DNA from 3 places in the Dongia soli genome. Region 2 is predicted to be linked to each of the others. Evidence: riboswitches for the same ligand, from Rfam matches in the RefSeq annotation. Region 2 holds a riboswitch; each other region holds the start of a gene.
What was found. A riboswitch is a leader RNA that binds a small molecule or an ion and turns the genes downstream of it on or off. The one in region 2 is predicted to bind cobalamin.
Positions count from the first base shown of each region.

Region 1: another riboswitch for cobalamin. It lies ahead of SMD27_RS17215 (energy-coupling factor ABC transporter permease); the one in region 2 lies ahead of metE (5-methyltetrahydropteroyltriglutamate--homocysteine S-methyltransferase).
Region 3: another riboswitch for cobalamin. It lies ahead of SMD27_RS23365 (CbtB domain-containing protein); the one in region 2 lies ahead of metE (5-methyltetrahydropteroyltriglutamate--homocysteine S-methyltransferase).

Region 1 covers NZ_JAXCLW010000005.1:89,871-99,474, forward strand. The annotation lists gene SMD27_RS17185 (SRPBCC family protein) at 1-630, shown strand, start outside; gene SMD27_RS17190 (zinc-dependent alcohol dehydrogenase) at 644-1,813, shown strand; gene SMD27_RS17195 (type 1 glutamine amidotransferase domain-containing protein) at 1,849-2,415, shown strand; gene SMD27_RS17200 (energy-coupling factor ABC transporter ATP-binding protein) at 2,447-3,310, opposite strand; gene cbiQ (cobalt ECF transporter T component CbiQ) at 3,310-4,053, opposite strand; gene SMD27_RS17210 (energy-coupling factor ABC transporter substrate-binding protein) at 4,040-4,381, opposite strand; gene SMD27_RS17215 (energy-coupling factor ABC transporter permease) at 4,381-5,052, opposite strand; cobalamin riboswitch at 5,116-5,330, opposite strand; gene SMD27_RS17220 (GNAT family N-acetyltransferase) at 5,553-6,494, shown strand; gene SMD27_RS17225 (DUF6796 family protein) at 6,466-7,233, opposite strand; gene SMD27_RS17230 (hypothetical protein) at 7,885-8,139, shown strand; gene SMD27_RS17235 (DUF938 domain-containing protein) at 8,164-8,772, shown strand; gene SMD27_RS17240 (metallophosphoesterase family protein) at 8,782-9,261, opposite strand; gene SMD27_RS17245 (malonate--CoA ligase) at 9,484-9,604, opposite strand, start outside.
Region 2 covers NZ_JAXCLW010000002.1:255,455-265,058, forward strand. The annotation lists gene metF (methylenetetrahydrofolate reductase [NAD(P)H]) at 1-252, opposite strand, end outside; gene SMD27_RS07770 (ArsR/SmtB family transcription factor) at 249-1,265, opposite strand; cobalamin riboswitch at 1,356-1,569, shown strand; gene metE (5-methyltetrahydropteroyltriglutamate--homocysteine S-methyltransferase) at 1,844-4,141, shown strand; gene SMD27_RS07780 (acyl-CoA thioesterase) at 4,257-4,655, shown strand; gene SMD27_RS07785 (magnesium transporter CorA family protein) at 4,993-6,000, shown strand; gene SMD27_RS07790 (2OG-Fe(II) oxygenase) at 6,119-7,210, shown strand; gene SMD27_RS07795 (GH1 family beta-glucosidase) at 7,290-8,699, shown strand; gene SMD27_RS07800 (aldose epimerase family protein) at 8,705-9,604, opposite strand, start outside.
Region 3 covers NZ_JAXCLW010000014.1:16,674-26,277, forward strand. The annotation lists gene SMD27_RS23325 (FIST signal transduction protein) at 1-31, opposite strand, end outside; gene SMD27_RS23330 (response regulator) at 73-447, opposite strand; gene SMD27_RS23335 (NAD(P)/FAD-dependent oxidoreductase) at 1,211-2,557, opposite strand; gene SMD27_RS23340 (D-2-hydroxyacid dehydrogenase) at 3,033-3,842, opposite strand; gene SMD27_RS23345 (hypothetical protein) at 3,846-4,010, opposite strand; gene SMD27_RS23350 (DUF3828 domain-containing protein) at 4,187-4,705, shown strand; gene SMD27_RS23355 (hypothetical protein) at 4,841-5,143, shown strand; gene SMD27_RS23360 (CbtA family protein) at 5,795-6,541, opposite strand; gene SMD27_RS23365 (CbtB domain-containing protein) at 6,578-6,784, opposite strand; cobalamin riboswitch at 6,920-7,138, opposite strand; gene SMD27_RS23370 (GNAT family N-acetyltransferase) at 7,171-8,313, opposite strand; gene SMD27_RS23375 (GNAT family N-acetyltransferase) at 8,537-9,604, opposite strand, start outside.

The DNA of each region.
Region 1 (9,604 bases), on a different contig from region 2:
AAGGGCCTTGGCAACGTGGGCATCGCGGTCGCCCTGGCCGGCGCGGCGGCGCTGGGGGTGATCGGGGTCCAGGCGCTCAGGCGTAGCTCCAAGATGCGGGTCGGTGGGATGAGTGGCGCGACGGCTGGGGCCTCCGCCCACGGACCGGAGGTGGAGCGATCGCTGACGATCGAGAAAAGCGTGGATGAGCTTTATCGTCGCTGGCGCGACCCACAGAATTTCCAGAAGATCATCGGCCATTTCGCCGAAGTCGAAAGCCTCGGCGACGGTCGCGCCCGCTGGTCGGCGCCGGCGCCGCTCGGCGAATGGTATATGCGCCAGGTCGAGGATCGCCCCGACGAGCTGATGCGATGGGAGGCGGAAGAGGCTTCCGCGCCGCTGCAGGAAAGCTCGGTCCGTTTCCGCCCGGCAAAAGGCAAGCAGGGCAGCGTCGTCACAGTGCATATGCGGCTGAACCCGCCGGGCGGCGTGCTGGGCCGGGCGGCAGCAAAGATCATGCATAACGTCATCCCCGCGGAGATCGCGTCGAAGATGCTCCATTACTTCAAGAGCCTCGTCCTTACCGGCGAAGTCCCGACCACCGATCGCCAGCCGTCAGCCCGGCGGGATCCTGACCGGCGCGACTATTGAGGAGGAGGCATACATGCGCGCACTTTGCTGGAACGGTGTCAACGACCTGCGCGTCGAGACGGTCAGGGACCCGCAGATCGTCAATCCTCATGATGTGATCGTGAAGGTCCGCAAGACCACGACTTGCGGTTCGGACCTGCATTTCATCAACGGCTACTTGCCGACCATGCAAGTGGGCGATGTTATCGGCCACGAATTCATGGGCGAGATCGTCGATGCCGGTTCGGAGGTCACCAATGTCGCAAAGGGCGACCGCGTCGTGGTCCCATCCTTCATTTCCTGCGGCCAGTGCTGGTATTGCCAGCAGAAGCTCTTCTCGCTTTGCGACTGCACCCATCCGAAGCCGGAACTGCAGGAGCCGTTCTTCGGCTATCCCACTGCGGGCATCTATGGCTACACCCACGCCTTTGGTGGCTATGCCGGCAGCCATGCCGAATACATCCGCGTGCCCCATGCGGATGTCGACTGCTTCAAGCTGCCCGACGGCGTTGGCGACGAGCAGGCCGTGTTCTTGTCCGATGCCGTGCCGACCGGCTATATGGGCGCCGATTTCTGCAACATCCATCCCGGCGATGTCGTGGCCGTCTGGGGCTGCGGCGGCGTCGGGCTGATGGCGCAGAAAAGCGCCTTCCTGATGGGGGCGGAACGGGTGATCGGCATCGACCGCTTCCCCGAGCGCCTGGAGATGGCGCGCCAGCATGTAGGCTCGGAAACCATCGACTATACCGCGGTGGACAGCGTTCTCGACGTGCTGAAGGAGATGACCGAGGGGCGCGGGCCCGATGCCTGCATCGATGCGGTCGGCATGGAGGCCCACGGCACGGGCCCGCAATATGCCTATGACCGGGTCAAGCAGACGCTGGGCCTGGAAAGCGATCGCGGCCAGGCTTTGCGCGAGGCGATCATGGCCTGCCGCAAAGGCGGCACCCTCTCGGTGCTCGGCGTCTATGGGCTGATCGACAAATTCCCCATGGGCGTCATCGTGAACAAGGGGCTGACCTTGCGCACCGCGCAACAGCATGGCCAAGCCTATCTGCCGCGTCTCCTGGACCATGTGCAGAAAGGTGAGCTCGATCCGTCCTTCCTGGCGACGCATCGCATGTCCCTGGAAGACAGTCCGAAAGGCTATGGCCTTTTCAAGCACAAACAGGATGGCTGCGTGCGGGTGGTCTTCACGCCCTGACATCGCATCCTAACCAAGATTGAAGGAGCAACCACATGTCCGATGTCACCGGATTGAAAGTCGCCATTCTCGTCACCGATGGCTTCGAGGAAGTCGAATTGACCGAACCGCGGAAGGCGCTGGATGCGGCCGGCGCCGAGACCTCGGTGGTATCGCCCAAGGACGACCAGGTGCGGGCCTGGCGCTTCACTGAATGGGGCGACAGCGTGCCCGTCGATATCCCGCTCAGCGAGGCCAGGGCCGAGGAGTTCAGCGCGCTCCTCTTGCCTGGCGGTGTGCTCAATCCCGATGCGCTGCGGATGGATGTGAAGGCGGTCGCCTTCGTCAAAGCCTTCTTCAAGGATGGCAAGCCCGTGGCCGCGATCTGTCACGGCCCCTGGACCCTGATCAATGCCGGTGCGGTGCAGGGCCGGCGCCTGACATCATGGCCCTCGCTCGAAGTCGATCTGCGCAATGCCGGCGCCGATTGGGTCGATCAGGAAACGGTGCTGGACCAGCGTCTGCTCACCAGCCGCAAACCCGATGACATCCCCGCTTTCACCCGTGAGTTGATTTCCCTGCTCAGCAAAGTACGCGCTCAAGGCCAGGACGCTTTTGCTTGAACCGCAGCCTCGACTCATCGCTCATCTAACACTAGACGGAGAGATCCGCCGCGATCCTGTCCATCGTCGCTGTCTCGTGGCCGATGAGCTGGAGGAGATCGCGTCGGGTCCGGGGCAGGGGACCGGTTGCGGGCAGCATGCCGGCGGCACGCATCGCCTGGGCGATCTCCCAGATGAGCGGTGGGCGCATATGCAGGCGGTGCAGCAGGGCCCGATCAGCAAAGATATCCTCCGGCGCGCCGTCGCAGGCGATGCGGCCTTCCCCGAAGATGACGATGCGGTCGGCCCAGCCATAGGCCATGTCGATGTCATGGGTGGTGAGCAGGATCGCCGTCTCCTGGCCGGCAATGCGCCGCAGCGCCGCCATCAGGTGACTGACGCTGAACGGATCAAGCCCGGCACTGGGTTCGTCCAGCAGCAGATAACGCGGCTGCATGGCGACGATGCCGGCAATGGCGACACGCTTGCGCTGGCCGAAGCTCAGCATATGGGTCGGCCGGTCGCGCAGATCCTCGATACGCATCGCCGCCAAAGCAGCATCGACCTGGCCGCGCGCCGCGTTCGGCGCGAGGCCGAGATTGAGCGGCCCGAAGGAAACATCCTCGAAGACGCTGGCGGCGAAAAGCTGGTCGTCGGGATCCTGCAGCACCAGGCCGACCTGCCGGCGCAGATGGCGCAATCCCGCTTTGTCGTAGCGGATCTCTTGTCCATCCAGCCGCACGCTGCCGCGATCCGGCCGGATCGTGCCGTTGAGCAAGGTGAGGAGCGTGGTCTTGCCGGCGCCGTTCGGGCCCAGGATCGCGACTTTTTCGCCCGGCTGCAGCGCGAGGCCGATGCCGGAGACCGCGGCGATCCCGCCGGGATAGCTGTAATCGGCCGCAACGATTTCCAGCATCAGTAACCGACCCGACCGATCATGGCGATGGTGGTGATAAGGGCGGCTGTCCCAGCAAGGCGCACCAGCGATAATTTTTCCTCAAGATCGATGAAGCGCAATTCGCCATCATAGCCGCGCGCCGCCAGACCGGCTTCCACGCGCTGAGCCCGGTTGAGCACGCGCGGCAACAAGGCGGCGAGCAGCAGGCCGAGCGAGCGCAGGCTGCGGCGATAGCCATCATAGCCAAGGCGGTTGGCCTGGGATCGCGAGGAGCTTTCGACGCAATCCAGCGTCAGCCAGATGAAGCGGAACATCATGAGGGCGATATCGCTGGCTTCGGGACCGATGCCGGCCCGGCGCAGCAAGCGCAGGATGTCGGTCAGCGGCGTGGTCAAAGCAAGAAAGAGCAGGGCGGCGACACAAGCGAGGCTGCGCAAGGCGATGAAGCCGGCCGGCAGCAGGGCCGCTTCGGAAAGACCAAGAACCGGCCAGGCGCTATTGAGCTGCAGGGTCACGACCTGCGCCAGGCTGCTGAGGGCGATGAACCCGGCCGGCACGCTGGCGCTGCGCAGGATGTCGCGGCACGAGATACGGGCGCCCCAAAGCAAGAGCGCGGCGCAGCTCACAAGAACGACGCCCTGCGCCATCCAGCCCGGACTGCACAAGGCGGCGGTCATCATGCCGATTGCCAGCGCTGCCTTTTCCAAAGCGGGAAGGCGGCGCCAGCGATTGGTCTGGGCGTTGCGATCAATGAGCCGCATGATCCTGCGGATTGCTGGCAGCTTTGGCCGGACTTCCTTCTTCGGCCAAGCCCCCTGCTTCGGCCAAGCCCCGGCGGCGGCCGAAATAATAGCCGAGCAAGCCGGCGCCGATCGCCGCCTGCAAGGCGAAGAGCAGGCTTTCGATCTCGCTGCTCGGTGGTTCCCAAAGCGGCGCCGCCCAAGGCTTGTAACTGGGATCGAGCGCAGTGATCGCTTGTTCCGCCTGGTTGTCGGAACCGGCGAATTCCGCATCCTTGCCGTGGATCAGCAGCGGTACAACGGCCAGCGCGATGACGGCGGCGAGCAGCCAGAGATTGCGCTTCATCATCACGCGGCCTTCCGGGAAATATTGCTGAGGACCGCCAATTCGCCATTGCTGTATTTCGACAGCAGGTTCCACACCACCACAGTCAGCAGGCCTTCGCTGATCGCCAGCGGCACCTGGGTCACGGCGAAGATGCCGAGGAATTTCGCGGCAGCGCCGATGATGCCGCTTGCCGGATCAGGGAAGGCGATGGCGAGCTGGAAGGAGGTCGTCACATAAGTGGCAAGATCACCCAAAGTGGCGGCGGTGAAGATCGCGATGGTGGTGCCGAGGCCGATCGCCTGGATGCCGCGATAGAGGCCGTAAGCGACGAAGGGGCCGACGATGCCCATGGAGAAGATATTGGCGCCGAGCGTGGTCAGGCCGCCATGAGCCAGCAGCAGCGCCTGGAACAGCAGCACGATCGCCGAAAGCACGGTGGTGACGGTCGGGCCGAACAGCGAGGCGGCAAGGCCGGTGCCGGTCGGATGCGAGCAGCTGCCGGTCACCGATGGCAGTTTCAGCGCCGACAGGACGAAGACATAGGCGCCGGAGGCGGCGAGCAGCATCTTCACCTGCGGATGTTCGCGCACCACACGGGCGATGCGGCGCAGGCCGAGAATGACAAATGGTGCGGATGCGGCAGCCCAGCCGATGCAGTGACTGGCCGGCAGATAGCCTTCCATAATATGCATGATCCCTCCGATGCATGTCCCTCTATCGCGCATCGAGGCATATGCCTCCGGGGTGGAAGGCCGGCGCCGATGCGTCCGATGGCAGGTCTCCTGGCTCGCGGGTTATCGCCTTGCATCGACCTTCCCGGCTCGCGCCAGTGGTACGCTTGGATGCTCGGCTATCCGCTTACAGTTGCGGGGGCAGCCACGGTCTTGGCCCCTTTTGGGTCGTCCGCACCGTGTTCCCTATTAATCCCCTGGACTTCAGCCGTCGGGGAACCATCAGCGGGGCGGATCATGCTCAGGCACCCTTGCGGTGTCAAGCTCGGCAGGGCGAAATCCTTCGCCGTTTTTTACCGGTCTCTCAGGGCGCCGATCAGCCCCGGTTGTCACCTCGGACTTGATCTGCGGTTCATGGTAACAACCGCGCTTGGCCTCGCCCATGGATCCTGAGGTCAAGCCCGAGGATGACGACCTTGTTTGTTTTTAGTGCTCTGCGATGACCATCGCCGGCAGAGTTGGTGGCATGGAGGCGTTTCCTGCCGGCTGTGGTTGAGTTATTGTCGCGCATGCATCCTTATCCGGGCCTCACCTATCGCTGCGACGATCTGACCGACCCGGCCAAGCGGGTGGCCTGGGTCGAGCTGCTGCAGGAGATTTTCGGCATCGATCTCGGTCCCTTCAGCGCCTTGAATATCTGGCCGCCGGATTACCGGGCCTTCTCCTATCTCGACGGCGAGGCCATGGCGGCCAATGTCTCGCTGCGGCCGATGCCGATGATGATCGGTGGGCGCCGGGTGGAGGTGGGGCAGATCCAGTCGGTCGCCACCCGGCCCGCCTATCGACGGCGCGGCCTGTTCGGCGACCTGATGCGGCGCATGCTGGCGGAGGCCGATCGCCATTATGAATGCCAGATGCTTTATACCGTCAGTCCGGATCTCTATATGCCCTTCGGCTTCCGGCCGCTGACCGAGCATTATTTCCGCGGCCAGCTCCATGTCGCGGCCGGTGATGCGGGGGATCTGCGGATCGAACGGCTGGATATCGGCCGGGAAGAGGACCGTGCGACGATCCTCGGTCTCTTCAACCGGCGCCGACCGGTCTCGGATCATTTCGGCCTCTGCGATGATCATGCGATCTTTCTCGCCAATCTGCTGGCCCGGCGCGACTGGCATCTCAGCTTCCTGCCGGCGGAACAGGCATTGATCGTCTGGGAACAGCGCGATCGGACGACAAGGCTGCTCGATATCGTCGCCCCGCGCATTCCGCCGATGGCGTCGATTGCCGCGGCACTTGAACTCAGCGAGATGACGGAGATCAAGATTCTCTTTCCGCCCGACCGCCTCGTCGGCAATCTGACGGCAGCACCCTATAAGACCGACGACAATGTCATCCTGATGGTGCGCGGCCCCTTCGCGATCGAGGGCACGCCCTTCATGCTGCCACCGACGGCGGAATCGTGAAGGCTCTTTGCACGCCGCGTTCTTTCCACAGATAAAATGTCGACAATCCATAAGCGAGCAGGAAGGCGATGTTGATGCCGGCGCCGTTGAGCCAGCTGCACACCGGATGAGGCGCGAGGTGGGGCAGGACATGGGCGACGAGCAGCAAGGTGACCGGGTTGATGATGGCGGCGAACCAGCGCGGATAGAGGCTATAGCCGCGCGCCGTTATGACGGCGAGCAGCGCCATGCCGCAGAACAGCAGGATGTCTGCTGCCAGATAGGCGATCAGCAGGACCCTGTTGAATTGCTGCCCCAGCTCCAGGAAGGCCGGATAGGCTTCTTGTGGCACATTCAGCATCGCCTTATAGACCATGCCGACGAAATAGAAGGCGCCATGCGCCAGCGGCGAATAGGCATTGCCGCAGAGCATCAGCAGGAAGACCAGCGTGGCCAGCACCCGGCCCGCCGGCCGCGCCACCACATAAAGGTGACAGGAGGCGGCAAGGTAAAAGGGAATGGCGAAATTGGCGATCAGCGCGCCGGCCGCCAAACGCGGTTCGGAAGCCGGCAGCATACTTGACAAGCCGCCGAAATCGATCGCCCCGGCATAACGTTGGAGCAGCAGCGGATATTCGTCGGGCGTGGCATGGCTGCCGACAATCAGCATATCGCCGATGATCCAGCAGATAGCGCCGATAATGCCGGCAATACCGGTAAACCGGAGGAAATGTCGTTGCATATCGGTGACGGGCATCATGTGTCTCGCTGTGGTGATCGATTCTGTCGTTGCACGGTCCCATAGACCAGGTCCGAGGGCGACAGATACTACGCAGCAAAGCCACAGGCTTGCTGACGTCGACTGTCATGCCGTGCACGTTACTGCCCGTCCCCGCGCGGCATCGACAATCGATAAAGCTGACGCAGTGTGCATGCAGGAGACAGCTTTGTCACCCGCTGCCTGTAGCGTCGCCAAATTGTCATTAGCTGCGAACCCTCGCCGTGGTCCACACACTGTTCGGTGAGCCGCGCATGATGCGCCGGCGCATGGCGCGGGCGACAATGACGAGGGCAAGGGCGCCGAAATCGCGGTGATATCAATCACAGCCATCGCCCAACCGCCGATCAGGATGCTGGCGCCAGGATGTTGACCTGCGACAAGAGCGTTACTGACCAGGATGAGATCGTCGATCCAACACGGACCGACCATGCCGGCCTCGCCGTTGTCTTCTCACCGAGCCGACTATTGAAGGCAGTGCCGAGCCGCACGGGCCGGCGTCTGCATGGTCGAAGCCGCCTTGACAGCCCCATATGCAGATGATGAGGGCGAGGCAGGCGGTAGGCGATATGACAATGAGAATTACTCGCAATTCAGGAATGGAGTCAAGATGCGGCTGGTCCGGTATACAGCTTGAAAGGGCCCGCTTGCCTCGGCGCGATCATCCGTTATGCTCGGCACATGGAAGATGTCACCTTAGATCCGGCCCTGATGGGGCGATTAGCCAAAGCCGTGGGCTTTATCTGCGGTCCCAGGCATGCTTGCACCGTTGCGCTGGCGAAAGCGGCGGAAACGGGCGCCCCGGCGGATATCAAGCGGGCCCGCGCGCTGTTCCTCAAGTTGAAACATGCCGAGCGCCAGGGCGCCCTGGCCATGCTGGCCGACTGAGCGCTCGCCGATTTCCCCACCAGCATGATGAACGACCAGCGCCTCCACTATCCCGCCACTGCCCGCAACCGCGATCCGATCCTGGCGGTGCTGCGCCAGATCCTGCCGCCGCGCGGCCTTGTCCTGGAAATCGCCAGCGGGTCGGGTGAGCATATCGTGCATTTCGCCGAGGCGCTGCCGCATCTCGACTTCCAGCCTTCCGATCCGATCACCGAGGCGGTGCAGAGCATCGATGCCTGGCGCCAGTCGGCGGGTCTCGCCAATATCCGCCCGGCACTCACGCTCGATGCCGCGGCCGCGTCCTGGCCGGTCGAAGACCTGGGCGCGGTCCTGTGCATCAATATGATTCACATTTCCCCCTGGGAGGCCACGGAAGGCCTGATGCGCAACGCCGCCGCGTGCCTGCCGGCGGGTGCGCCGCTTTATCTTTATGGCCCCTATAAGCGCGGGGGCCGGCATACGGCGGCCAGCAATGAGGATTTCGATGCGAACCTCAAGGCGCGCGATCCGCGCTGGGGGGTGCGCGACCTGGAAGCGGTGGCCGCCCTGGCGGCGGCGGCGGGCTTTTCCGCACCGACCGTGACCGAGATGCCGGCCAATAATCTCAGTTTGGTGTTTCGCCATGACGGTTGACGCGGCGCGCTAGGCGATCGAGAGCTCGATCAGTTCCGCGGCAACCTGGCCGCCGTCGATGCGCAATTTGCCGACGGCGATCGGCAGCTTGAAGCGTCGTGGCCCGGCACTGCCCGGATTGATGAAGAGCACACCGTTCTCTTCACGACAGAGCGGCTTGTGGGAATGGCCGGAGATGATGACGCGGCAGCCGGCCGGCGGCGGCATCTGTTTGAGATCGGCGACATTGTGAATGACGAAGATGGTAATGCCGCCGATCGTCAGCGTCTCGGTATCGTGCAGGGAGCTGGCCCAGGGCGCCATATCGTTATTGCCGCGGATCGCCGTCACCGGTGCAATCCGCGCGAGATCACTGAGAATTGTGGCATCGCCGATGTCTCCCGCATGAATGATGCGGTCGCTGTCTTCCAGTGCGGCGCGTGCCTCGGGCCGCAACAAGCCGTGCGTATCGGAGATCAGGCCGATCCTGGTGATGCGCGATGACGTCATGCCTTCATCTTGCAGGCGGTTTTGTGGTGAGTCCAGCGCCGCGGGATCGCGTCCGGCCTCTGCCGTGGACCCTCGGATCAAGTCCGAGGGTGACAACCTTGCTTGCTGTGACTGCCGTGCGAAAACTTTTGGCGATGTTGCCGATCATCACAGGACTTAATGCCACTCTGGCTTGTCACCCTCGGACTTGAGGGTCCATAGTTGCAACGGACGAACGGCAAGCTAATTGCGAAACAGATCCTTGTAGCTGTCACGCAGGATGTTCTTCTGCACCTTGCCCATGGTGTTGCGCGGCAGGTCTTCGAGGAAGGCGATGTGTTTCGGCTGCTTGTATTTGGCAAGC
Region 2 (9,604 bases):
GATGTCGAGAGTCTCGTTACGCGACAGGGCAACACAGGTAAGATGCGCCGCCGGGGTCAAAGAAGTCTGTCGCTGGACATGTGCCAACGCGATGTCGCTGCCCCGCCTTGCGCTGCCGCCGGCGCCGTAGGTTACGGAACAGAAACGGGGTTGCAGCTTCTTCAGGCGGGTGAGCGTCTGGTCGAACTGATTCCATCCGGCGGCGTCACGCGGTGGAAATATCTCGATGGAAAAGGTGACCGCTTTGTTCATGCACTCCTCCCTTTCGGTGCAGCGGTTTTGGTGGTTTTCGCGTTCCGCTTCCTGGGCGATGCTGGAGCGCTTGCGATCGCATCATTTGCCGGGCGCCGGGCGGACCATAGCACGACGGTCAGTTCGCCACCGGTCAGATGACGAGGGCGGCTTGGTACCAGCCCTGCCTTGCGATACCAGTCCGCAATCTGGCTATCGCCGAAGCCAAGCCAGCGATGCGCCTGTTCTTCTCGCAACGCCACGAGCTCGTGGGTGGCGAAATCGACGACGACCAGTTGGCCGCCGGGCCGCAAGACCCGCGCGGCCTCGCCCAGCACCGCATCCGGCCGGTCAGCAAAATGCAGCACCATATTCAAGGTAACGGCGTCGAAGCTCTCTTTATCGAAGGGGAGGGTCATCATATCGGCCTGCCGGACCTGACAGTGCCGATGGCCGGCACGAAAGAGATTGTGCCTAGCCACCTGGAGCATCTCGCGCGAGCGGTCGATGCCGATCGCGGCCGGCACTTGAGCGGCCAGCAGCAGCAGCACATGGCCGGCGCCGGTGCCGATATCGAGCAGGCTAGCGATCGGCCTTCCCGAGAGCGCGGCCATCAGCTCCTTGTCGACGCGTTCCTGATCGGTATGGAGAGCCCTGATATGCTCCCAGTCGCCGGCATGTTGGCGAAAGTAATCAGCAACGCGCGTTGCCCAGCCTTCGGAGATCGATTCCAGACGCTCTAGGTCCATTGAATGGCGGCGATCTTCGGGCGGCAACAAATCGACGATCAGCCGGGCGATCTCACTGCCAGCCCCCCCTTCGGGCAAGCGATACCAGGCCCAGGGGCCTTCCTGATTCCGCTGCAGGAGATTGGCTTCGACCAGCAGTTTCAAATGCCGGGAGATGCGTGGCTGGGACTGGCCCAGAACGTCACAGAGGTCGCTGACTGTCAGTTCGGCATGCGCGCAAAGCCCCAGTATCCGCAGCCGCGTGGGCTCCGCTGCCGCTCGCAACCCTTTGAGAATGTCGTCCATTCAGCCTCCCGTCACGATCATATGCATCATCATATAAAGATATCTTTATGTCATTATGTATTTTCACCTTGACTTGAAGGTGGGTTGACGTAGCATGGGTTTGTCCACGGTTCCTCGGACATTGATGCCGAGGCTAAGAGGGAATCCGGAAAACCGGAGCTGCCCAGCAACTGTAAGCGATGAGCTGCTTTGATCGGTCGATGCCACCGATGGCCCGATGGGCATTGGGAAGGCGGACTCGGGGAAAAATGATCAGCAGCGTTGAGTCGTCAGCCAGGAGACCTGCCGTGCACGAGACGTTGCCGGGCGGGGTGTCCCGGTAAGTCGCTTTGTGATGGCAGGCGCTTCGCCTGCGCCGATCGTTTCATGCGTCTGCACGGCCCATGCTTCCAATTTGTTGGAGGGCGCCGATGTTCATCAGCGGATCAACGAACCGATTTTCGAATGGCCGGCCGGCCTCGATGCCGCCACCTTAGCGTGCCGACCGATATATCGGCCGCGTCGAATAGCTTTACTTCGCTCATTCATAGCTGCGACCGGTACGTCCCTTTGAAGCGGCGGTCGCGGAGGGAGTCCTCATGTCTATTCAAGTCGCTAATCTCGGTTTTCCCCGCATTGGCTTGCATCGCGAGCTCAAGACAGCACTTGAGAGCTATTGGTCCGGTAAAAGTGATGCCCAGGCTTTGCTGGATAGCGCGGCGCAATTGCGCGCGGCGCATTGGCAGCAGCAAAAGGCTTTAGGCGTCACGTATATCCCCAGCAATGATTTCTCGCTCTATGACCATGTGCTGGATGCCAGCGTGATGGTTGGGGCAATACCGGATATCTATGGCTGGGAAGGTGGCGATGTTCCGCTTGAGACCTATTTCGCGCTGGCGCGTGGATCCTCTGCTGTGCCGGCCTTGGAAATGACCAAATGGTTCGACACCAATTACCATTACATGGTCCCCGAATTGACGCGCGATCAGGCTTTCTGCCTGGCATCGACCAAGCCTCTGGACGAGTTTCTCGAAGCCAAGGCGCTTGGCATCGAAACGAGGCCGGTTCTGCTGGGGCCCGTGACATATCTTAAGTTGGCAAAGAGCAAGGAGCCGGGCTTCGATCCTTTGATCCTCCTGCCCGAGCTGCTGCCGGTTTATGCGGAAATCTTGCGCCATTTGGCCGTTGCGGGAGCGGACTGGGTGCAGATTGATGAGCCAGCCTTGGTTCTCGACCTCGACGACCGGTCGCGTACCGCTTTCCGCACGGCTTATGACCAGCTCACGGCGGTGGCGCCGAAACTCAAAATCATGCTGACCACTTATTTCGGCGGTCTTGACGACAATCTTTCCACCATCTTGCGCCTGCCCATAGCGGGTCTGCATCTCGATCTCGTCCGTGGACCCGAACAACTCGAGCTCGTCACGGCGATGGCTCCCGCCGATCTCGTCTTGTCGCTGGGGATCATCGACGGGCGCAATGTCTGGCGGAACGATCTAGAGGAGTGGGCCCAAAAGCTGCGTCCGGTGATCGAAGCGCGCGGCGCGGACAAGTTCATCCTCGCCCCGTCCTGTTCGCTTCTGCACGTGCCGATCGATCTCGACCTGGAACAAGACCTCGAAGCCGATGTGAAATCCTGGTTGGCTTTTGCCGTCCAGAAGCTGGGCGAACTGGGCGCACTGGCTCAAGTGCTGAGCGGCACGGGGGAGGGGGCGCAGGATAAACTGGCAGAAGCGGGGCGCGTCTTGGCGCTGCGCCGTGCTTCGCCTAAAACACGCAATCGCCAAGTGCGCGATCGCTTGGCCGATGTGACATCCGCGCAAAGACGGCGGTGGAGCGAGTTCGCTGACAGATGGCGACTCCAGCAGGCGCAATTATCCCTGCCGGCACTGCCGACCACGACAATCGGCTCTTTTCCGCAAACCGAAGCTGTCCGCAAGGCCAGGGCTTCCCATGCGCGCGGCCAGCTCTCCGATGCGGATTATGAGGCTTTCTTGCGTAAAGAGACCGAGGCGGCCATTCGCTGGCAGGAAGAAATCGGCCTCGACGTGCTGGTCCATGGTGAGTTCGAGCGCAATGACATGGTGCAATATTTCGGCGAGCAGTTGATAGGCTTCGCCTTTACCAAGCATGGCTGGGTGCAAAGCTATGGCTCGCGTTGCGTCCGTCCGCCGATCATCTTCGGCGATGTTGCGCGCCCGCAACCGATGACAGTGGCCTGGACGACCTATGCCCAGGCGCAAACCAAGCGGCCGGTCAAGGGCATGCTGACCGGTCCGATCACGATGCTGCAATGGTCCTTCGTTCGTGACGATTTGGGACGCGACGAAGTTTGCCGCCAGATTGCCTTGGCACTGCGCGACGAAGTTTGTGATCTGGAAGCCAATGGCATTGGCATCATCCAGGTGGACGAACCGGCCATCCGCGAAGGCCTGCCGCTTCGCCGTGCCGATTGGAATGCCTATCTCGACTGGGCCGTGGACTGTTTCCGTCTCGCCACGTCCGGGGTCGCCGACCGGACGCAAATCCACACGCATATGTGCTATTCAGAGTTCAACGACATTATCGATGCCATTGGCCGTATGGATGCTGACGTCATTTCGATCGAGACTGCGCGATCGAAGATGGAATTGCTGGAAGCCTTCACAAGCTATCACTATCCCAACCAGATCGGACCTGGCGTATATGACATCCATGCACCGCGTTGCCCGAGCCGTGAGGAGATCCTCGCTCTCCTGGCCAAGGCGGCGCAGCATTTGTCGGCCGATCAGCTCTGGGTCAATCCGGATTGCGGCTTGAAGACGCGAAGCTGGGAAGAGGTTCGGCCGGCTCTGGCCAACATGGTTGCGGCGGCCCGGCAATTCCGCGCAGAGAGCAAATTGACGGCGGCACAATAACCCGCTCCAAGCGTAACGATCCCCACCGCCAGCAGTATTCGCTGGCGGTTTTTTTTCATACGGCCGTGATATGAGTGAGGCGCCGATAGGGCGTCTTGATAATAAGGATTACAGAATGGCGGATCAAAATCCGGTCGAAACCTTACCAACATCCGAGCCTGCCTTGCGAGCGATTGCGATGCCGGCGGATACCAATCCGCAGGGCGACATTTTCGGTGGCTGGCTGTTGTCGCAAATGGATTTGGCCGGCAGCACGGCGGCGATCCGGCGGGCAAAGGGACGTGTCGCGACCGTGGCCGTGACCAGCATGACCTTTCGGCGCCCGGTTTTTGTCGGGGATGAGCTATCTTGCTACGCACAGGTAATGAAGGTCGGCAACACCTCGGTTACGGTTAAAATTGAAAGCTGGGTACGTCGTGGCATCGGCGATGACCCGATCAAGGTGACTGAGGGGATATTCACTTACGTAGCGATCGGTGTCGACCGGCGGCCGAAGGCCATTCCGGCCGAATAAACCAAGGGGGGGTGGGCGCCGCCGGGCTTGCCGCGTGGCGCCCGTATGGCTGTCATGAAACCGTTACAACCTTCCCTAGTTGACTCCTTTAATGCCCAGGCGTAGGAAACCAAAAGGATTACCGGTTCACCCCTGTGAAAAGCTGGGACGGAGCGGTGTCCCTCACGACTCCCGGAAAGAAGCGATGAAAGACGAACCACGAAGTCGATCTAGGTTGATCGAAACCGTCCGCGGGACGGCGTCGGTCGTGCTCGTCGCTCTGAAGCGGTTCTAACGCCGCTCTGATCGCCAGTCGACTGAGGCGCCCTTCCGCTCAAAATATGTTGAGGAGGGGGCCATGGTCCTGAATAAATTCCGCAACCGGGCGTTGGACGCCGCGCGCGATGGCGCCAGCGGCGAAGGCAACGCAGCACCCGCGACCGGCACCGAAACCTCGGTCGTCGCCGCACCCGTACCCGTCTGGATTGATATGCTGAGCCCGACGATGGAGGAGATCGCCGCCGTGGAGAAGAGCCTCGGCCTGGAAATCCCCACCCGGGAAGAAATGGAAGAGATCGAGCTGTCCAGCCGCCTTTATGAAGAAGAAGGCGTGCTCTTCATGACGGCACCGGTTCTCTTTAATTCTTCGACGGAGGCGCCGGCAACTTCGGCGGTTACCTTCATCCTGACGCGCACGACTTTGGTCACGTTGCGATATGTCAATCCCGTGCCGATCCAGGCCTTTGCCCGCCGAGCCGAGCGGGTATCCGGCTTGACGGCCAGCCCGGACATGGTGCTGCTTGGCATATTGGAGCAGGTGGTCGACCGGCTCGCCGATATCATGGAGGCGACGACGGCCAATCTGGAATCCGTCTCGCTGCGCGTCTTCCGCAAAGGGCGCCGTACCGGCGCGGCGGGCGAGGATTTCGAGGACATTTTGCGTCAGCTTGGCCGTGCGGCGGATCTCGCGACCAAGGCAAAGGAAAGTCTGCTGGGCCTGCACCGGCTGACCCTCTTTTTGTCCACCCAGTCACGGCTGAAGAAGAACCCGCAGGCCCGGCTGAAGACGCTGTCCCGCGATATCGCCTCCATCACCGAGCACGGCAATTTCCTGGCCAACAAGGTCACCTTCCTGCTCGACGCGACACTCGGCCTGATCAACATCGAACAGAACAACATCGTGAAGATTTTCACGGTGGCGTCGGTAGCCTTCCTGCCGCCGACCCTGATCGCCAGCATCTATGGCATGAATTTCAAGATTCTGCCGGAGCTGACCTGGAGCCTCGGCTACCCCTTCGCGATCGGGCTGATGATCATGTCGGCGGTCTTGCCCTTCTGGTATTTCCGTCGTCGCGGCTGGCTGTGACCTTCCGGTTGCGATGAGGCTTTGCCGGCTTCATTGCAACCGGATATGCCGGCACTGGCATTCATGGCTGAAACACCGCATGATGGCGGCGATGACAGCTATGTTGAGTAGCCAGTAAATGCATGACGACCAACCGGTAATCGGCACTTCCTTACCTATCGCCGATCAGCAGCGAAAAAAGGCGATCGAAGCCTACCAATTCCTGCCGCCTGTCGCTTTATGCGCCGGCGACCGGTTTCCGAACTTTTTTTTGCCAGATCAATCGGGCGCTGTGCGGTCCTTCATCGAGCGCGCAAAAGGCAATGCGATCGCGCTATTTTGCGATCCTGATGACGAATTGATCCGGCAGCTGACTGCTGCGGCAAAGGACTATGATGCGGCTGCCCTGGACCGCATGGCGATTTTGGGGGGATCTGAAGCTGATGTCGCCACTCGGGCTGAGCGGCTGGGTGCCGACTTCACCATTCTTGCCGACCCGGCTGGCAAGATCCGCCAGCAGCTACGCGAGATGACCGGCAAGGCCGGAAACAAGCCAGTCACCATTTTGCTCGATCGTCAGCAGCGCATTGTCGATCTCGCCGGTGATGGTGATCTTTCCGCCTGGTCATTACAACGTTGGCGTCGCGAGCCGGTGCCGGAAGAAGGACGCCGCCTCTCGAATTTCGCGCCAGTCTTGATCGTGCCCAATGTCTTGTCGCCCGAAGACTGTCGTGCCTTGATTGAGCGTTGGGAGGTGCTGGGGCATGAAGAGGGAACAGTGAATTCCCTTGTCGCCGGCGCCAAGGTCGAACGCGTGCATAAAGCGGTCAAAAGCCGGCGTGATCACCCGATCACCGATATGGCTGTATTGAGGTCGCTAATCGGCGTGATTGGCAGACGCCTCGCGCCTGAACTGGACCGGGCTTTCAATTTTACCCGGTTCAAGTTTGATCGCTTCATCATCACTTGCTATGACGCGGAGCGTAACGACTATTTCCGCCGCCACCGCGATAATCAGACGCCAAGCACCGAAGATCGGCGCTTTGCCCTGACGCTCAACCTCAATACTGACGACTACGACGGCGGCGAATTGATCTTCCCGGAATATGGCAATCATCTTTATAGCCCGCCCGCCGGGGGTGCCATTCTCTTTTCTTGTTCCTTGCTGCACGAAGCATTGCCAGTGACGCGCGGCCAGCGCTTTACCTTGCTGTCTTTCCTGCGCAATTAGCGAAAAGGTCGCATGGGTGCAGACTTGCCTGTGCGCCGGAGCATTGCCATCTAAGCGGGTAAGTGATCGAGGAGGGGAGATGCGGCGACGGGAGTTTCTCGCGGGAAGCCTCGGTATGGCGACGGTGCCGTTCGCGGGTTTGCCGGCAGCCTTGGCAGCCATGCCGGAGCCTCAATTTCCGCCGGATTTCACGTGGGGTGCTTCCACCTCCGCCTACCAGATCGAGGGCGCGGTTACGGCAGACGGACGTGGGCCCAGTATCTGGGATACGTTCTCCCATCAACCCGGACGCATCGTGACTGGCGAGAACGGTGATGTCGCTTGCGACCATTACCATCGCTATATCGAGGATGTTGCCCTGCTGGCCCAAGGAGGCTTCAAGGCGTATCGCTTCTCCGTTTCGTGGCCGCGGGTTCTGCCGCGTGGCAGAGGCACGATCAATCAGCGCGGATTGGATTTCTATGACAGGTTGGTAGATGCCCTTTTGGAGAAGGGCGTTGCGCCTTGGGTATGCCTCTATCATTGGGACCTGCCGCAGGGCTTGCAGGATCTCGGCGGTTGGACCAATCGTGCGATTGCCGATTGGTACGCGGATTATGCCAGGATCGTCGCGCATCGGCTGGGTGACCGGGTCCCGCATTGGGCCATGTTCAACGAACCCAATGTGCACGCCATTTTCGGACATGCAATCGGCAGCCATGCGCCGGGGCTAACCGGTTGGAACAACTATTTGGCTGCCCAACATCATCAGAATGTGGCCCAGGGCAAGGGCATTGGCGCCTTGCGGTCGGAACGGTCGTCCTTGCGGTTGGGAACCGTCATTTCGCTTCAACCGGTCCGGGCTGCCTCGACCCGGCCGGCAGATGAAGAAGCCGCGCGCCGTTTCGATGCGCTCTGGAACCGGGCCAATCTCGATCCGCTGATCTTGGGACAATATCCGGGAGGCCTTGCCGAGGCCTTTGCGCCTTTGATTAAAGACGACGATCTGGCCATGATCCATCAGCCGCTCGATTTCCTTGGCATCAACTATTACAGCCGTGCCCATGTGGTCGACGATCCCAATAGCATTCTCGATCGCGCGAATTTCGGTCCTTTACCGGCAGGCACGGAAACCACGGCCATGGGCTGGCCGGTGGAACCGGCTGGCCTGTTTGAAATCCTGACTGACCTTAAAGGCCATTACGGCAACCCGCCGGTCTATGTCATGGAAAACGGTGCCTGCTATATCGACCCGAAGCCGCAAAACAATCAGGTCGATGATCCACGGCGTGTGAGCTTTTTGCATCGGCATCTGCTGGCGGCGCAGGAAGCCATGCAGCAGGGCTGCCAATTAAAAGGGTTCTTCGCCTGGTCACTGCTCGACAATTTCGAATGGGCGGAGGGAACGCGACGCCGCTTCGGCCTGGTCTATGTGGATTTCGCGACCCAGGAACGACTGCCGAAAGCGTCCTATCACTGGTTGTCCCGGGTGATGGCGAGCAATGGGTGAGGTTATCAGGCTTGGAAGAATCGGTATTCCGTGACCTGACGGTAAGTTTCGCCGGGCCTCAGAATGACATTGCCAAAATTCGGTTGATTGATGGCATCGGGAAAACGCTGTGCCTCCAGGCATAAGCCGGCATTCGGACCATAGATCTCGCCGTTGAGACCTGGCACCGGAACATTCAATTTGCCCGCATCGTAAAACTGCAGTCCGGGCTCGGTAGACCACACTTCCAGGCAGATGCCTGTCGCGGGGCCGGTGAGGCGTGCGGCCAGGCGCGGCTCTGCCGACGGCGCCCGGCCAATGACGAAATTGTGGTCATAGGCAAAGCGCCCGCTTGCGGTGGAATGCAGGACGGGCCGTTCTTTCCGGAAGTCCAAGGGGGTGTTCTCGACCGTGGCGATTTCGCCGGTCGGGATCAGGCGTTCATCCGCCGGCGTATAATAGCTCGCCGGGATCTCCAGCAGGTGGCCGAGCGTGTCCCCCGTCCCCTCCAGGTTGAAGTAGCTATGGCCCGCGAGATTAAGGATCGTCGGGCGGTCAGTCCGGCCTTCAAGCGTGATGACGAGGCGGCGGTCGGCGAGTTGATACCGGCAGGTCACCTCCACCTGCCCCGGATAGCCCTCGGCGCCGTCCGGCGATCGAAGCCGCAGCGACACCATATCCGTTGCCATCTCATCGATCTGCCAGGCTTGATGGGCGAAGCCTTGCAGGCCTCCGTGCAGATGGGTGCGGCCACCCTCATTCAAACTCAATTGGTAGGTGACACCATCCAGATCGAACCGGCCATGGGCAATGCGGTTGGCGCAACGACCCACCAGGGCACCAAAATAGGGAGAATGGGCTAGATAGTGTTCCAGGCAGTTGAAACCCAGGACGACAGAATGTGATCCGTCGAGCACCAATTTCTG
Region 3 (9,604 bases), on a different contig from region 2:
TTTGAGACCATTTGTACTGAGCCGCTTTCATGGGTTGTTTCCTCCCGTCATCCATTCGGAAGTTGCAAGCCGTTACAGTCGCACAGCCGCGAGCAACGTCTCGATCTTACCCAGCAGCCTCTGCAGCTCGATCGGTTTGGTATCATAGTCTTCGCAGCCGGCCTCGACGGCCTTTTCCCGGTCGGTCGCCATGGCGTGCGCGGTGAGCGCGATAATGGGGATCTTGCGCAATTCGGGTGTGGCCTTGATCAGGCGCGTCGCCTCCCAGCCGTCGATCACCGGCAGGCTCATGTCCATCAAGATGAGATCGGGCCTGTCACTCGTCGCCATTGCGACGCCTCGCGCCCCATCTTCGGCAATGGCGACCTCGTAGCCAGCACGCGCGAGACGGCGCGAGAGCATGTCGCGGTTCATTTCGTTGTCTTCGATTAACAAAATTTTTGGCATCGCACAGCCTCGAGTCGGACTGTGAGCACTGCTTGCCCGGGATCTCCGGGCGGTCTCAATAGACGCCTAAAATCAACTTCGCATTCAAGTCATCTTCTGGACCGAGAGCAAACATGAGAAGCGGTGTTCGTCCGTCACCGCGCGTCTTTACCCGGCCCGGCAATTGCATTGAAAGATTTTCGTCACACCCTGAGTATGCGCTTGGGAATGTGAATTTGCTATCACGAACGCCATAAGAAAAATATTGTCCAGTGCATGGGCACCTAGCGGTCCCGCTTCGGCCATCCTCTTTTGAGGCGATCCAAAGTGACGAAACGCAGCATACGTCGTGAAGGGTCTCAGTGCTGCTTCCGTGGTTCTCCAGCCTTAACGAAATCCAATATCATAAGAAGGGTCTGGTTCGTTTGCGGCGGCTGAGGGCCGGAACAATGCCAATCAATCGGCTATTGAACGACAAGCGTATGCCGGAAGAAATCGAGCTCCAAATTTTCTCGGCCAGGTTGATCGCCACGATCCGCCTTGCGATATGGTCGCTCGCAAGATTATCGAACTCCGCGCGGCAGCGATTAGCAAGGCTCGCGAGAGATCGCAGAATCGGCTGTGGTTAGCATTGGTCTTCGCTGAGGCCGCCTCAGTCAGCGGCCTCCTTCATTTCGCGAATGTCCACCTACGATGACGACAGAAAATTGCAGCGGATGCTCGACACCTCCAGTGAGCTGCGTCAGCCCAGGTCTCCGATCCCGGTCGAGATCACGCGCCTCGCTCAGGCCAGCTCCGCTTTGACCCGCTGCATCAGCGCCGGCTCGTGCAAGATGCTGGGCGGCTGCAAAAGCTGCTGGACCTCCAGAATCAACCGGCGAACGACAGGATCGCGGAAGGCGACCCGGTAAAGGCCGGATGAATAAGCGATCGCGTCATCGAAATCCGCGGGACGCTCGCCGCGCGTGCCGGGATAGATGAAATCCGGCACGGCGGACATGTCCCATGGCGCCTGGATCAACGGTTGAGCGGCCTTGAAAAAGGCTTCTCCCAGCCCGTCCAGCGGATCTGCGTCCCGCGCCCGATCGCGCAATAGCTCATCGAGAAGCTGCGCCTCCTGGCAGGCGACGCTCATACCCTGGCCATAAATGGGATTGAAACGGCAGATCGCATCGCCGATCGGGAGCAGCCCGCGCGGAAAAGCGCCGAGACGATCGAAATGCCGCCAGATGCTCTGTTGCAGCCCGAAGCGCTGGATCTTTCCTTCCAGCTTTGCCTGCTTGATGACGTTATAGATGGTGGGTGTCCGCAAGCTCCGGACGTATTCAAGGAACCCCTCCGGATCGGCGGGCGGCTTGTCATCATGCCGGCCATTGAGTCCCAATATCCAACGGCCATTTTCCATGCGGAAGAAATAACCGGAACGGCTGCTGTCCGGGGCCACCGGAAGCGTGATTACGGCTTTCCAGTCGGGCATGGCATCCTTGGGCAGCGTATAGATCGCGGTGGCATAGCCGATATCGACACCGATGACGGTTTCCTCGGGCAGCATGCGCCCGCTGGAGCGAAGGAAATCGCGGGTCAGCGTTCCGCTCGACGAGGCATCCACCACCAGGTCCGCCGTCAGCCGGTGCTGCATGTGGTCATCGGTTTCGTACCGGACGCCGGATGCGTCGTTACCCGCGCTTGCCGGCAGGATGTCGAGGACGCGGCAATTTTGCCGGAAGATGACATTGCCTTTCTGCGCGACGCGTTGGCGCACCGTGAATTCCAGCAGCGGACGTGTCAGCAAGTACATGTCGTAATCGCGATCCGGCTTCGGCATCGGGTCGCAGTCGGGAAATTCGTATCGAATATCGCGCCCTGCATTGATGCGGACGGCACCGGCGCGGCGCAAATCGTCCACGATGCCAGGCAGCAACGCACCCAGGGCGCGCAGGCCGCCCGCCAGCAGGCCATGGAGTTGCTTGTCCTGGGGCGTCCCGGTTCGCGGCTTCGGACCTGGCGGCAGCTCGTCGCGCTCCAGCACGATCACCTGCTCGAAATGATTGGCAAGCGCCATCGCGGCTGCCAAGCCGCCCATGCCGGCACCGACCACGACGGCTTGCTGGCCTATGAAAGAATGCGACATCACCATCTCCGTGAATTTTTTTCGCTGACGATCGGATGAAGAGAGCAGGCTGACGATCACCCGCATAAAACTGTGCAAGAAGGGTTTTGAAGTTGCTGCGAATTGCGCCGGTCGCTGGTCGCAGCGAGAAGATGCGCACCGGCCTGGGATTAAGACACCACCGAGATTAGCAATTTAACCGTACCATCGAGCGATGGCTAAACGCCTGGTCCTCAGTCGGCCCACCAGCAAGTAACTGTCCTGCTACGTGAGCATGCACCGGTTATAGCGCATCTGGCCCCGACGATCTGTGATGGATCTCACCCGTAATGTCGCGTGGCACTGGCAAGGGATCAGATCATCGAGAACGCACGCGACCAGATGCTGTCATTAAAGCGGCGATAAGAGAGAGCATGAGTCGAGGCGACAGCTTTTTGAAAGATAGGGCCACGGTGTCCAGCGGCTGACTCCGGAATGTGTGGGTGTACCGCGCTCCTCAGCCGACCGGCACGCGGTTCTGCAATTCTTCCCCCCGCTGCCAGCGTTCGAGATTCTCAGCGAAGAAATTGGCGAAGATGCGGTCCCAGCCGATCACCAGATCGGCGACATGGGGCGTGATCAGCACATTGGGCATATCCCAGAGCGGGCTGTCCTGCGGCAGTGGCTCGCGTTCGAAGACATCGAGATAAGCCCCGGCGATGTGGCCGCTGCGCAAAGCTTCGATCAGCGCCGCTTCATCCACCACCTCGCCACGCGCGGTATTGATCAGCAAGGCGCCCGGCTTGCAGGCCGCCAACATCTGCCGGTTCATCAGATGCCGCGTCTCGTCATTGAGCCGCACATGCAGGCTGACGACATCGGCACGGGCGAGCAGTTCCGGCAGATTTTCTGGCGGATGCATCTCATCGACATGAGGGTGGGGCTGCTGCTGGCGGCGGATCGCCAGTACCCGCATGCCGAGCGTCTTGGCGAAATGCGCGACATGGCTGCCGATCGCGCCAAGGCCGACGATCAGAAGGGTCTGTTCCGACAACGAGCGGAAGGCATGCTGCCGCCATTCATGCCGGCGCTGCTGATGGAAATAGGTGAGGAATTTGCCGTTAAGGGCAAGCATGCCGCCAATCACCGTCTCACCCAGGTAACGCGCCAGCACGCCGGCGCTGTTGCTGACGACGAGATCCTGGCGCGGCCAAGGCAGGAATTGCTCATAGCCGGAACCGCCAACATGCAGCCATCGCACCGTCGGATGCGCCGCCGCGATCCGCTGGGGCTGGCCGGGAAAATGCGGCTGGGAGATCGAAAACACCGCTCAGGGATTTGCCGCGGCGAATTGCGCTGGCAGATCATCCAGCGACGTGACATAGGTGAAAGCGATATCGGGGAAGCGTGCCTGGAGCGCGGCACTGAACGATTCCGGCCGATCGTGGATCACGAGAACCGACTTCACCTGTGTCAGCAATTTGTCTTGCGTCATTTTTCACCCCCTGCTTGCAAAACCCCGCTTTCGAATAAACATCCTTAAGACGAAAGTCGATTACCCGCAGGCGTCGGTGGAATTGGGTGACAGCAGTCACAGCCCGCCCGGTTGATACCGCTCCGGCTGGTTGCTACGTTAAGACCGGTGTCACAGGCGGAGACGGAGAGAAGAGGATGCGCCCTGGCTTCGGTTTCTTTCCTAAATACTCTTTTGCACCGTTTTCCCGCACCGCGCTGCTGTTGCCCGCCCTGCTGCTTGCAAGCATCCTGTTGGCGACGCCGGGCTTCACTGCCGGGCAAAGTGCCCGCGCTTTCCTGGAATCGATTTATGCCCATTATCAGGGCATTGATCCCGAAGGAGTCGCCCTGAGCACCGACGACGACCTTAACTATTACTTCACGCCGGAACTTGCCCGCAAACTGGCGGAGGACAGCCGCGCTGCCCAGGCGAAAGGCGATGTGCCGGAACTGGATGGTGATCCCTTCGTCGATGCGCAGGATTGGCAGCTCAGCGATCTGACCATCGATGTCGATGACGCCGCCACCAAGAAGACCACCGCCAAGGTGAGTTTCAGGAACCAGGACCAGCCGGTAACGATCAGGCTGGATCTCGTTAAGATCGGCCAGACATGGAAGATCAACGACATTCACTGGCCGAAAGGAAGCCTCCGCCAGCTGCGCGCCGGCAACTGAGGCCCCGTCCCTCTTCCCTTCTCCCACCGAACAAGCCATCCATTCTGCCCGTGCGATTGAAAATCCCGGCGATCGCAGACCATTCAAATTTGTTGACTTAAAAACAACTGTCGCGATATAGTTGCAAAATAAGCAATGCAACGACGACGAGCCGCCATGTCGCATCTGACCGTCTGCCTCCACGGCATCCGCATCCATGTGGGGTTTTATCGCGACGGCCGGCGCTGGCGGATCGATGAGGCGGATGTCTATGTCACCGATGAAGACGGCGAGCTTGCCTGCATCGTCGATGATATCGACCGCGTCGGTGGCATCGGCCCGGCCGGGAGCTTCCAATCCCTGCGCTGCCTGGCCGAGGACACGGCCAATGAAAATCTGATTGCCGATTGGAACCGCGACCAGCGGATCTATGAACGCGAACTTGACCGCAACGATTAGGCTAGAGGAGCGAAGATGCAGGAACACAGAAAGGCACCCGATGGAGAGCGGAGCGGCGGCCTTGGCCCGAAGCAGCGGGCCTGGTGCGACGCCTATCTGCCAAATCTCCGCCGCCCGCCAGAGTCCGCCGATTCCGCGCAATCGCTGCCACCTCAGGCCCGTCGTGAGCCAGTGGTGCCGCGATGATGCCATTTCTTCGGAGCCTGTCCGCTTTGCTGGACGACATACCCGACAGCCGGCAAAGGCCTTTGCTTTGCGGCAAGCCGGCAGCACCGCCCCTGCCGGCCGATAATTGTATCAGTTATCGCGTTGCTTTAACTGCCGAGCGGCTTCATCCGCTCGCTCGGAACGACAATTTTAAGCACGAAGATACAACAATATCATAGAGTTAAATGTACCTTTTGAGGTTTATCACCAACCAATCAGATTTAAGCACGCTCGGCCGCTTCCGGTCTGTCGATCCCGCAATCTGCGGGCTCATCCAATGCCTGAGGCCAGATATGGCTTCCGCATATCGGGATAAATCCTTGATCTTGCAGAACATTCTCAGCGAGCGCATGGCGTACGAACGCCTTTAGCCTTGACGAGCGCAGATATAAAGCCGCCACCCGGATCCCGAATGGCGGCTTTCTTTTGGAAACAGCGCGCCTGTCAGGCGGCCTTGAACTGACGCTTGAAGAAGAAGCCCGTCAGGATCCCCAGCGCCACCCAGAAGAGCAGGCTGGTCATCGTCGCGGCGACGATGAAGCTGTGGGCTAGCGCTTCCGGCGCGGCGCTGTGGTGTTCCACCGGCTGCGGCGCACCATAGGCATGCGGCAGCACGATCATCGCGACACCCAGCACCGACCAGAGGATCTGGCGGGTGAGGAAGATCAGCGCCAAGCCGCCACCGGTCAGCGCCACCGTCGCGACCCACCAGACCTGACGCTGCATCAGAGGGGCAGCTTCGGTGCCCGGCACTTCCGGCGGCAGGCCGAGACTTGGCGCGAGTGTGAAGACGGCGAAGCCGGCGAGACCCCAGAACAGACCCTTGCGCCAATCCATCTCAGTCCCCCGCGCCGCATAGGCGGCGGCCAGCAGCAGCGCAAAGCCGATGCCGGTCAGGATATCGGCGGCGGCAGTGAAGGCATTACGCTGCAGCCCATCGCTCGGCTCCCAGCCGCCCTCATCATGTTCATGCGCCTCGCCGGTGGCGTGATCATGTTCGGTGGTGGACATGGCAGAGCCATCGGCCGTTGCGGAATTACCAACAGCCGGTGCCGTCTCCGCCGCCTTTTCGAAGACTTCGGCTTTCAAGATGACCGGAATGGTCGCGATCTGATGCACGACGGTGACGAAGACACCCGCGATCACTCCCGCCAGGACGGCGGTGATCAATAAACGACGAAATGTATCCATGGACGTTCCCCGAGATAACGGCCCCCGATGGCCGTCTTAGTGGCAGGGGAAAGCGTTCGAATGCCGGGTGTCGTGGGCGGCGTTATGGAAAACGTTGATATGGGAGAAACCCACTCCCCAGATCAGCGCCACGCCAAGGAAGGCAGCGCAGAAGATGCCAAGCTTCGCGTCGGCCTTGGAGGTGCTGCCGATCGCAGTCTGGTTTTGGACGGTATGAGTCAGAGTCGAAGAATTGATCTGCATGATGATGCTCCTGGTTCGGCCTTCGCGCGAAAGTGCCGTGGGTTACAGAAGCGTCGATCGTCCCGTGCCAGATCGGAGAACAAACAGGGCTATCACCAGTTTCGGACCACCCCGTCCCGCTCCCGCTCATGGCAGAGCGACCGAACGCCGATGGCAGGTCTCCTGGCTCGCGGGTCACCGCCTGCTTGCCGACCTTCCCGGTTACCCGAACCAGTGGTCATGGATGGCAGCAGGCTATCCGCTTACAGTTGCGGGGGCAGCCACGGTCTTGGCCCCTTTTGGGTCGTCCGCACCGTGTTCCCTATTAATCCCCTGGACTTCAGCCGTCGGGGAACCATCTTCCGGCAAGATATCGGCGATCGAGCCTGCCTGTCAACGCGGCGGCGTCAGGGTCTGGCCTCTGAGCGTCCCATTGCTCCACCTATTTCCTGCGACTCCGGCTCGGGCACGGGGTTCACCCATTTTGCGCTACTCTTCCGCTGTTTCAGCGCCCTCAGCCAGTTGGCTGCATCGCCGCGCCATGACAGGGATATGCGATAGCTCCGCACCTCCGTGACCCGATTGCGGCTCCAGAACGTCTTATTGGGCTCCGCGCCGAGACCGAGATAGCAGTCGAGGTGACGCTCCATGGCCCAGCGCAACAAATGTTCGTTCGCCAGGATGCCAGGGGATTGTTTCTGGTAACGGGGGTCGAATCCCCCGATCATTCCATGCAATGTACGCTGGCCGCAAAAGTACACCTGCACGACAAGCGGTTCGCCATTCAATGTCAGCAGCATCAGCCGGCAGGCCGGTTTGGCCTGGCGGTCTGCATGATAGCTGACCAGGAAGTCGCGAAAACTGCGCGCATAAAGCCAGGGCCCCTTTTTGTTGTTGCGCTCCGCCCAGATGCGCTTTTGCACCAGCAGCCAATCGATCAGGGCGGGACCGCGGTGATCGCCAGGTTCGACCACCTCCGCCTCGATATGGCCGAGCTCAGCCAAACGCCGCACTGATTTCGCGTGGGTACGACGATGGCTTTTACCGAGTGAGGCGTAATAGCTTTCCCACCCGCTTTCATCCCGCAAAGGAACGTGGACGGCAACACCGGGTTCCTCTTCGAATCGATGGCCTGACAGGATCGCCTGCATCGGCGACGTCAATTCGAGATGGGGCAGTATCGCGATATCGGCGCCGGATTGGTGTCGCAATGCCGCCCATGCCGTCGCGATCCATTGAGCGTGGTCGATTGCGTCATCGAGCAAGGCGCTCGCGCATTCGGCATCATAAGCTTCGAGGGGCCGCAGATAAGTCCATAGCAGCTTGCGCTGCGTGACCAGCGGCCAGACCGCGATCAGGCGCCCCTGATCCCAGCCGAGAACGCAGCACAGCTTTCGACCGGCCGGCGCCGCAATCGCTTCCCAGATCTTCAGGCAGATATCGAAACTTTGAAACGCGCCGGCATTCTCACAGCGCTGCCACAAATCGTCCCAATACGGTTTCAGCACGCGAAAGCGTTCAGGACTCTTCACCAGCTCCAGTTCAGCCAATTCCCCCGCCCCCAAGGCCGCTCATTGTCTGATTGGCCGCAGCATAACAGGTTGCATAACCGCGTCGCAATCTTGCTGATGCGGTTGTATCGGAAGACGAGGTGACATCGGAAGATGTCGCACCGCGCAGATGACCTGGATGGGAATTGAAATCATGCCGCGGAGATTCCAGTCCTGCGCCTTGTGTTAACGATCATACGGGTCCGAAACGGCCGCCGCCGTCTCAAGACTCGCTTGGCAATTTTTCGCCGCCGTTCCGTTGCTTCATCGATCGAAGCCAGGTGGCCGCACGCCCCCACCAGCTGACTGAAATGCGGTAGCTTTTGATCTCAACGACTTCATTGCGGCTCCAGAACTTTTTGTTCTGCTCGGCACCAAGGCCGAGATAACAGTCGAGCCGGCGCTGCATCGCCCAGCGCAGCAAATGTTGGTTCAGCAGAACGCCGGGCGACTGCTTCTGGTAACGCATATCGAAACCGGCGATCACGGCGTGCAGAATGACCTTGCCGCAAAAATAAAGCTGCACGGCGAGCGGTTCGCCGTTCAATGTCAACTCCATGAGTTGACATGCCGGCGAGGCCTCCTCATCGGCGTGATAGGCCACCAGGAAATCACGGAAACCCTGTGCGTACAGCCAGGCGCCCTTTTTATTGACGCGCTCCGCCCAAGCCCGCTTTTGCGCCAACAGCCAATCGATCAAGAGCGGGCCGCGACGATCGCCGGGCTCAACCACCTTTACGTCGATCTGGCCAAGTTCGGACAAACGCCGCGCCGACTTCGCATGATCGCGCCGATGGCTTTTGCTGAGTGAGGCGTAATAGCTCTCCCAGGCGCTTTCAGCGCGCAAGGGGACGTGAACCGCAACCCCCGCTTCCTCTTCGAAGTGGTGGCGCTGCAAAATTCCGGCGAGTGCGGAGGCCTGCTTGAAATGAGGCAATATGGCGATATCCGCACCGGATTGGCGGCGCAATATCTCCCACGCGGCGGCGATCCATTGCGTTTGATCGACCGCATCATCGATCAACGCGCTTGAGCATTCGGCATCATTGATTTCAAGTGGACGGAGATAAATCCACAGATGTCGGCGATAGATGACGAGCGGCCAGACAGCAATCAAGCGGCCCTCATCCCAGCCGAGCACGCAGCAGAGCTTTCGCCCTGCCGGTGCCGCAATCGTCTCCCAGATCTTCAAGCAACTATCGAAGCTTTGGAAGGCGCCGGCATTTTCGCTGCGCTGCCACAAATCATCCCAATCCGGTTTCAGCGCGCGAAAGCGCTCGGGATTCCTCGC